3 regions of the Shinella sp. OV683 genome follow, and region 2 is predicted to be linked to each of the others. Evidence: predicted binding sites of a transcription regulator. Region 2 holds the regulator's gene; each other region holds the start of a gene.

Region 1 (2,267 bases), 2.3 Mb from region 2:
ATCGTGCTTGTCGAGCCCGAATTCAACCCGTTTCTTGCACAGGGCCGAGTTGCTGACAATTTCCGGGCAGCAGGAACCTCAGTCAATCTTGTGCGGCGTTCGTTCCCGCGTCGGCCTTGGCAAAGGCCTTTGCCGCGTCCTTGCCGATCCAGCGCGCAGTCTTGTCGGTCGTCTGCGAGAGGCGTGCAGCAAGGGCGCGGGTGGCCGTCTTCAGCGCACTATCCTTGCGGCTGCCAATGGCCCGCAGCGCCCAATTGACCGCCTTCCTGACAAAGTTGCGCTCGTCACCCGATGCCTGCTCGATCAGCTGAAGACCGCGCTCCATCTCGGCGGTCGAGCCACGGCCGTGCAGCGCCATCGAGGCCAGCAGCGCGAACCCGGCCCGCCGCCCGAACTCGTCGTTCAAGTCGGCCCATTGCTCGACCTTGGCGAATGCGCCTGGAACCTGGTCGAACAGCTTGAAACAGACCGTATCGGCAATCGCCCAATTGTCGAAATCGGCCCGCCAGCGGTCCATCTGCTCCGATGTGACGCGTGTGGGATCGTCGATGAGGCAGGCAACGATGCGCGCTTCATACCAGCCGGTGCCCCACAGCGCTTCGGCCAAGTCATGGTCCGGTGCCAGCGGTTTGGCGATCCGTTGCATTGCGGCCATCGAGACGCCAAGCGCCTTTGTCGTATGGATCCCGTAGCGCGGTCCCATGTCCGCCAGCACCTTGCCGTCGGCGTCCGCTTTGAGGGCCGCGATGACGGCATGGGCTCGCTGGTCGATGGAAATGCCGTCAGAATTGTTGGCGATCACACACTCCTCCGGCAAGCAATGGAAAGTGGTAGTCGTGAGCCCTGCACGAGACAGGGTCAAGCGCTTGCCATGGTGTCCTCAATCCGATCGTTCACCTTGGCCTCCCGCCGTCTCCCACTTTGCCGCAGCCCTTCCGCTCAGGCCACTTCACTCCAACTTGCCACACCAGCAAAAATGAATCAATGTTCTTGATTTGTTCACGTTCATATTGCATGGTCCTCCGTCGAATTTACCTGATGGAGGCGCTTATGATTGGTGAACAACTCAGCTTTCCATTCGAGGGCGACCTGGGGCTTCGGCCGCGGACACGACGTTTCGTTCCGGAAGACAATCTCTTCGTGGCGGCTCGGCCAGATCTAAAGGCTATTCGGCAGGCGATGGAGATCGCCTTCGACATGGCGCGGCGATACGACCTTTTGGCGAATCCTCAGCGGGAAGATTTGTTGCACGTGTCGATGCTGCGATTTGACCTCCGCGGCGTGCGCTTCGACGAAATCGTTTCGCGTGTCAGATGGGTGCTTGAACATATCACGTTCGAGCCGTTCGAACTGGTGTTTGACCGCGCTGTGAGTTTCAAAGGCAAAGAACGCAAGCCGCTGGTGCTCTGCGCCGGCAAGAATGCAAACGAGGCGCTTTTTGAGCTCACGCGTCAGATCGCCAAGGACCTCGGGACGGACATCAAGGGACCATTCAACCCGCATATGACATTGCTGTGGGACGATCAAATCGTCGCGGAGCAGATGCTTGACGTGCCGGTTCGATGGATCGTCAACGAGGCCTGCCTCATTCGCAGCCTTGTCGGCAAAAGGAAGCATCTGATTCTCTGGCCGGAGCAACCGCATATCCAGTAAAGCGCATCACCGCGAGTGGCGTTCATGTTCGAGCAGCCATCGCTTGCGTCCGATGCCACCGCCATAGCCGGTCAGCGCGCCTGTGCTGCCGACCAGCCGATGACAGGGCACGAACAAGCTGATGGGATTGAGCGCATTTGCCAACCCGACCGCGCGCGCCGCATTGGGCTTGCCGAGAATATCGGTCATCTGCCCATAGGTACGCGTCTCGCCAGCCGGGATCGTTCGCAGCGCCGCCCAGGCTCGACGCTGGAATTCCGTGCCGCCGCCATCGACCGGGATCGAATTCAAGGTGTCGAAATCGCCTTCGAGATAGGCCCGCAGCGCCAGCGCTATGTCATTGATGTCGTCACGCTCCTCCCGCAAGACATGATCGCCGAAGCGGGTCCGCAGCAGGCGCGACAAGCGGCCGTCCGGCGTTCCAAAATCAAGCGCCACGAGTGTACGTTTTTTAGTGACGATCAGGATCGGCCCGATTGGGTGTCGTTCTTCTACTCGGTAGAGTGAAAGCTGCGATGCGGTCATTGGAAATCATTCGTTGGAGATCGATTGGGTCATACAGCAAAGCAGCTGAAACGGTGTTTTTCCACCCGATTTCGTCGGAGAGCGAGGAG
Region 2 (2,267 bases):
GAACAGCTCGGTCATGTGCAACGCGAGAAAGCGATCTTATATGCGTGCCTCTCAAGAATCTTTGCCCGCCTGGCTTCGACCTACGCACAGCCATTGGCACCACACGACTTTGCCAAGTTGGGTATACAATTCAATGATCTTGAAGAAGGGCTACTTTCCCATATTAGAGACGAAGCGTCGCACGGAGCTTCCGAGGCCGAGATAATCCAGCGACTTTGGGGAGGGCTCGATGACGACAAGCTAATTGAAGTGGCGTGGTTTTTCATCGACGTCGGTAAGGCGCTTAGAAGCTAGGTTTACCAATAGGTTTACCAATCACTGACGTTTACAATTTATTCCGGCACTGGGTTGTCCAATAAACGAAATGGAATCAAACACTTCATCGCTATGCTGGAATGGAAAAATTGAGGTTGGCAAATGCCGCGATTGGCAACCCTATTTTTTGCCGGAAAACCCTTTAAAATCAGACGTCGCTAGGGATTTTCATTCCAGAATAGCTCTGACAGCCATTCCCAAATAGCTTTCGCGCCTCCAACACAACGCCCCATCATCATTAACCTTATCTAAAGCCCTTGCAGAACATAAATGGAACAGATAGTGTTTGTTCCAGATTTGTTTCGCGATTCTGAGAGGGCTGCGATGCTAACGAGAAAGCAACAAGAGCTACTCCTGTTCATCCACGAACGGATGAAGGAGTCCGGCGTGCCGCCTTCCTTCGACGAAATGAAGGATGCGCTCGACCTCGCCTCGAAGTCCGGTATTCACCGGCTTATCACCGCGCTCGAGGAGCGCGGCTTCATCCGCCGCCTCCCAAATAGGGCGCGCGCGTTGGAAGTCATCAAGCTGCCGGAAGCCTATTCGGCGAGCATCAAGCCGCAACAGCGCGGCTTCTCCCCAAGCGTCATCGAAGGTTCGCTCGGCAAGCCGCAGGCGGCGCCGGTCGCTGCCAAGCCGCCCGCCAATGACGATCGCTCCGACTCGGTGTCCATTCCCGTCATGGGGCGGATCGCCGCCGGCGTGCCGATCTCGGCGATCCAGAACAACACCCATGACATCGCGGTTCCCGCTGGCATGATCGGCGGCGGTGAGCATTACGCGCTCGAGGTCAAGGGCGACTCGATGATCGAGGCCGGCATTCTCGACGGCGACACGGTGATCATCAAGAACGGCTCCAGTGCCAGCCCCGGCGACATCGTCGTGGCGCTCGTCGACGACGAGGAAGCAACGCTCAAGCGCTTCCGTCGCAAGGGCGCATCGATCGCGCTCGAGGCCGCCAACCCGGCTTACGAGACCCGTATCTTCGGGCCCGATCGCGTCAAGATCCAGGGCAAGCTTGTCGGCCTGATCCGCCGCTATCACTAAGCAGTGACGCGCGTCCCTCGCCGTCCATTACGCGGCGGCGAGAGTAATATTGCGCATTTACCTTTGCACGCTGCAGCGATTGCGAAATTTCCCCGTCTCGGATAAGGAAATTCGCATGGGGCTTTTCAATTTTTCAGAAGATTATTGCGGATCATGGCGAAAGCATTTGTACTTTCGCCTGTGTGGCTGCGGTTTCCTTGAGATTTGACATTTTACCGCCTGATTCCGCACTTAGCGCGGTAGGCGGTATGGATGGCTTGCCCAATCCAATTGCGTGTGACAGGAGACTCTATTGAGCAAAAACAATAAGAAAGTAGCGCTGGTTACCGGCATCACCGGTCAGGATGGGGCCTATCTCGCAGAATTGCTGCTGAGCAAGGGCTATATCGTCCATGGCATCAAGCGCCGCTCCTCCTCGTTCAACACGAGCCGCATCGAAAACATCTACCAGGACCCGCATGAAGAGGACCAGCGTTTCATCCTCCATTACGGCGACATGACGGATTCCACCAACCTGATCCGCATCGTTCAGGAAGCGCAGCCCGACGAGATCTACAATCTTGCCGCCCAGAGCCATGTGCGCGTCTCGTTCGAGACGCCGGAATACACTGCCAATGCCGACGGCATCGGCACGTTGCGCCTGCTGGAAGCCATCCGAATCCTGAAGCTAGAGAAGAAGACCCGTTTCTACCAGGCCTCGACGTCGGAGCTTTATGGCCTGGTGCAGGAAGTGCCGCAGAAGGAAACGACGCCGTTTTATCCGCGCTCGCCCTATGCAGCCGCCAAGCTCTACTCCTACTGGATCACGGTCAACTACCGCGAAGCCTATGGCCTGCATGCCTCCAACGGCATTCTCTTCAACCATGAGAGCCCACTGCGCGGCGAGACTTTCGTGACCCGCAAGA
Region 3 (2,267 bases), 370 kb from region 2:
GACGGCGATCGTGGCCGGCACGGCGCCTTCACGGCGGATGATGTCCTCGACACTCCTCGCCATTTCCAGATTGCCGGGATAGGGCATGCCGTGCGTGATGATGGTCGATTCCAGCGCCACGATGGCTTTGCCGGCCGCTTTTGCAGATGCCACTTCAGCCGAAAAGGTCACGGGGAGGGAGGTGATCTGGTTCATCTGGCAGTCCTGGAAGAGAGTTAGGGTATAGGCGGGTTACAACACTATTTCCGGTTCGGGTACAAGTGAAAGCGTGCGCATCAGCAACTCGCGGGTCAGGTTTTCGGCCGTCGCCATTTCGCTCGCCAGCGCCAGGCGGGCGGAGGCCACGCCAACAGTCAGTGCTGTCGTCAGCGCTTCGCCTTCGACAATTGCGTGCAGAAAGCCGGCAGCAAAGCCATCGCCGGCGCCGGTAACATCGCCGATTGCCGTAAGTTCCGGTGGCAACAAGCATGCGCTTTGCGGGCCTCGCCAAGCAATGACGTCCTGGCGACCGCGGGTGATCGCACCGCCGCGCAATCCGGCACGCCTGAAGATTTCGGGCCATTGCCGATAAGCGGCGGGATCCTCGCCCGTCAGCGCGCGCGCCTCTGCCTCGTTCATGAACAGGAAATCGAAATTATCGAGCAGCGCCTTGTAGCGCACCACCTTGGCCGGCGAGATGCCGATGCCGGCCAGCGGCTTGCCGCCCTCGCGCGCCATGCGGCTGAGTTGGGCGAGCGTCTCCTCAGGCAGATTGGCGTCGGTGAGCAAAGTGTCCGCCGCATCAATGGCATCGCGCACCGCCCGCACCGCCAGCCGGCGTGGGCTGAACATCCGGTAGAGGTCCATATCGGCCAGCGCGATCACCAGATTGCCGTCGCGCTCGAGAATTGCTGTATAGGTCGGGGTCCGCCGGTCGAGAAAGGTAAAGGGCTGGTCGATGACGCCGGCTGCGATCGCCGCTTCCGCCACCGCTTCGCCCTCGGCATCGCCCCCACGCGGCGAGATCAGCGTTACGCTATGGCCGAGCCGGGCGAGGCTGCGGGCTGCATTGAAGCCGCCGCCGCCGGCTTCTTCCTTCCACACGCCGGGATTTGAGGCGCCCGGGGCGGTCGTCCCCGAAATCCGCCCGCGCCGATCGATATGGGCGCCGCCCAGAACGAGGATACCTGTCATGCCTGTCAATCTGCCCCTGTTGTCGAATCATCTTAGCGGCAAACGACGCGGCGAGGCAAGTCGGGGCCTCCGTTAAGCATTTGAAATCCCTTGCGAAACGAAAACGGAACATGGGCCGGATAAATATTTTATTTCAGTTAGTTGCGGCACACTTGCAAATTGAGAACAAATCAAGTACATCGTAATCACGAACAACGCATTGCTTCGATAACCCGATTAACCTAAAGGTGGACAGAATGGCTCAGAATTCATTGCGACTCGTAGAGGAAAAATCGGTGGACAAAAGCAAGGCGCTGGACGCGGCACTCGCTCAGATCGAACGTTCGTTCGGCAAGGGTTCGATCATGCGTCTCGGTTCGAACGAGAATGTGGTGGAGATCGAGACCATTCCCACGGGCTCTCTCGGCCTGGATATCGCGCTCGGCGTCGGCGGCCTGCCCAAGGGCCGCATCATCGAGATCTACGGTCCTGAAAGCTCGGGCAAGACGACGCTGGCGCTGCAGACCATTGCTGAAGCCCAGAAGAAGGGTGGCATATGCGGCTTCGTCGATGCCGAACATGCGCTAGACCCGGTCTATGCCCGCAAGCTCGGCGTCGATCTCGAAAACCTGCTGATCTCGCAGCCGGACACTGGCGAGCAGGCGCTTGAAATCACCGATACGCTGGTTCGTTCCGGCGCCATCGACGTGCTGGTCATCGACTCGGTGGCGGCGCTGACGCCGCGCGCCGAAATCGAAGGCGAGATGGGCGACAGCCTGCCCGGCCTGCAAGCCCGCCTGATGAGCCAGGCGCTGCGCAAGCTGACGGCCTCGATCTCGCGCTCCAACACCATGGTCATCTTCATCAACCAGATCCGCATGAAGATCGGCGTGATGTTCGGCTCGCCCGAAACCACCACCGGCGGCAACGCGCTGAAATTCTATGCTTCCGTTCGCCTCGACATTCGCCGCATCGGCTCGGTCAAGGAACGCGACGAAGTCGTCGGCAACCAGACCCGCGTCAAGGTCGTCAAGAACAAGATGGCGCCTCCCTTCAAGCAGGTCGAATTCGACATCATGTATGGTGAGGGCGTTTCCAAGACCGGCGAGTTGGTT

What was found. Region 2 encodes LexA, which represses DNA repair genes until DNA is damaged. Its sites were predicted from a motif close to TGTTCNNNNTGTGTTCNG; they were not measured.
Region 1: the regulator LexA is predicted to act here: its motif matches at 986-1,003, upstream of ACXHRN_RS23730 (2'-5' RNA ligase family protein).
Region 3: the regulator LexA is predicted to act here: its motif matches at 1,335-1,352, upstream of recA (recombinase RecA).

The regions. Positions count from the first base shown of each region.
Region 1 covers NZ_CM173543.1:4,899,361-4,901,627, forward strand. Annotated here, with positions in the region: gene ACXHRN_RS23725 (DNA alkylation repair protein) at 83-802, opposite strand; gene ACXHRN_RS23730 (2'-5' RNA ligase family protein) at 1,180-1,653, shown strand; gene ACXHRN_RS23735 (methylated-DNA--[protein]-cysteine S-methyltransferase) at 1,660-2,178, opposite strand.
Region 2 covers NZ_CM173543.1:2,587,072-2,589,338, forward strand. Annotated here, with positions in the region: gene ACXHRN_RS12345 (helix-turn-helix domain-containing protein) at 1-294, shown strand, start outside; gene lexA (transcriptional repressor LexA) at 640-1,362, shown strand; gene gmd (GDP-mannose 4,6-dehydratase) at 1,655-2,267, shown strand, end outside.
Region 3 covers NZ_CM173543.1:2,955,382-2,957,648, reverse strand. Annotated here, with positions in the region: gene ACXHRN_RS14140 (pseudouridine-5'-phosphate glycosidase) at 1-195, opposite strand, end outside; gene ACXHRN_RS14135 (carbohydrate kinase family protein) at 232-1,173, opposite strand; gene recA (recombinase RecA) at 1,410-2,267, shown strand, end outside.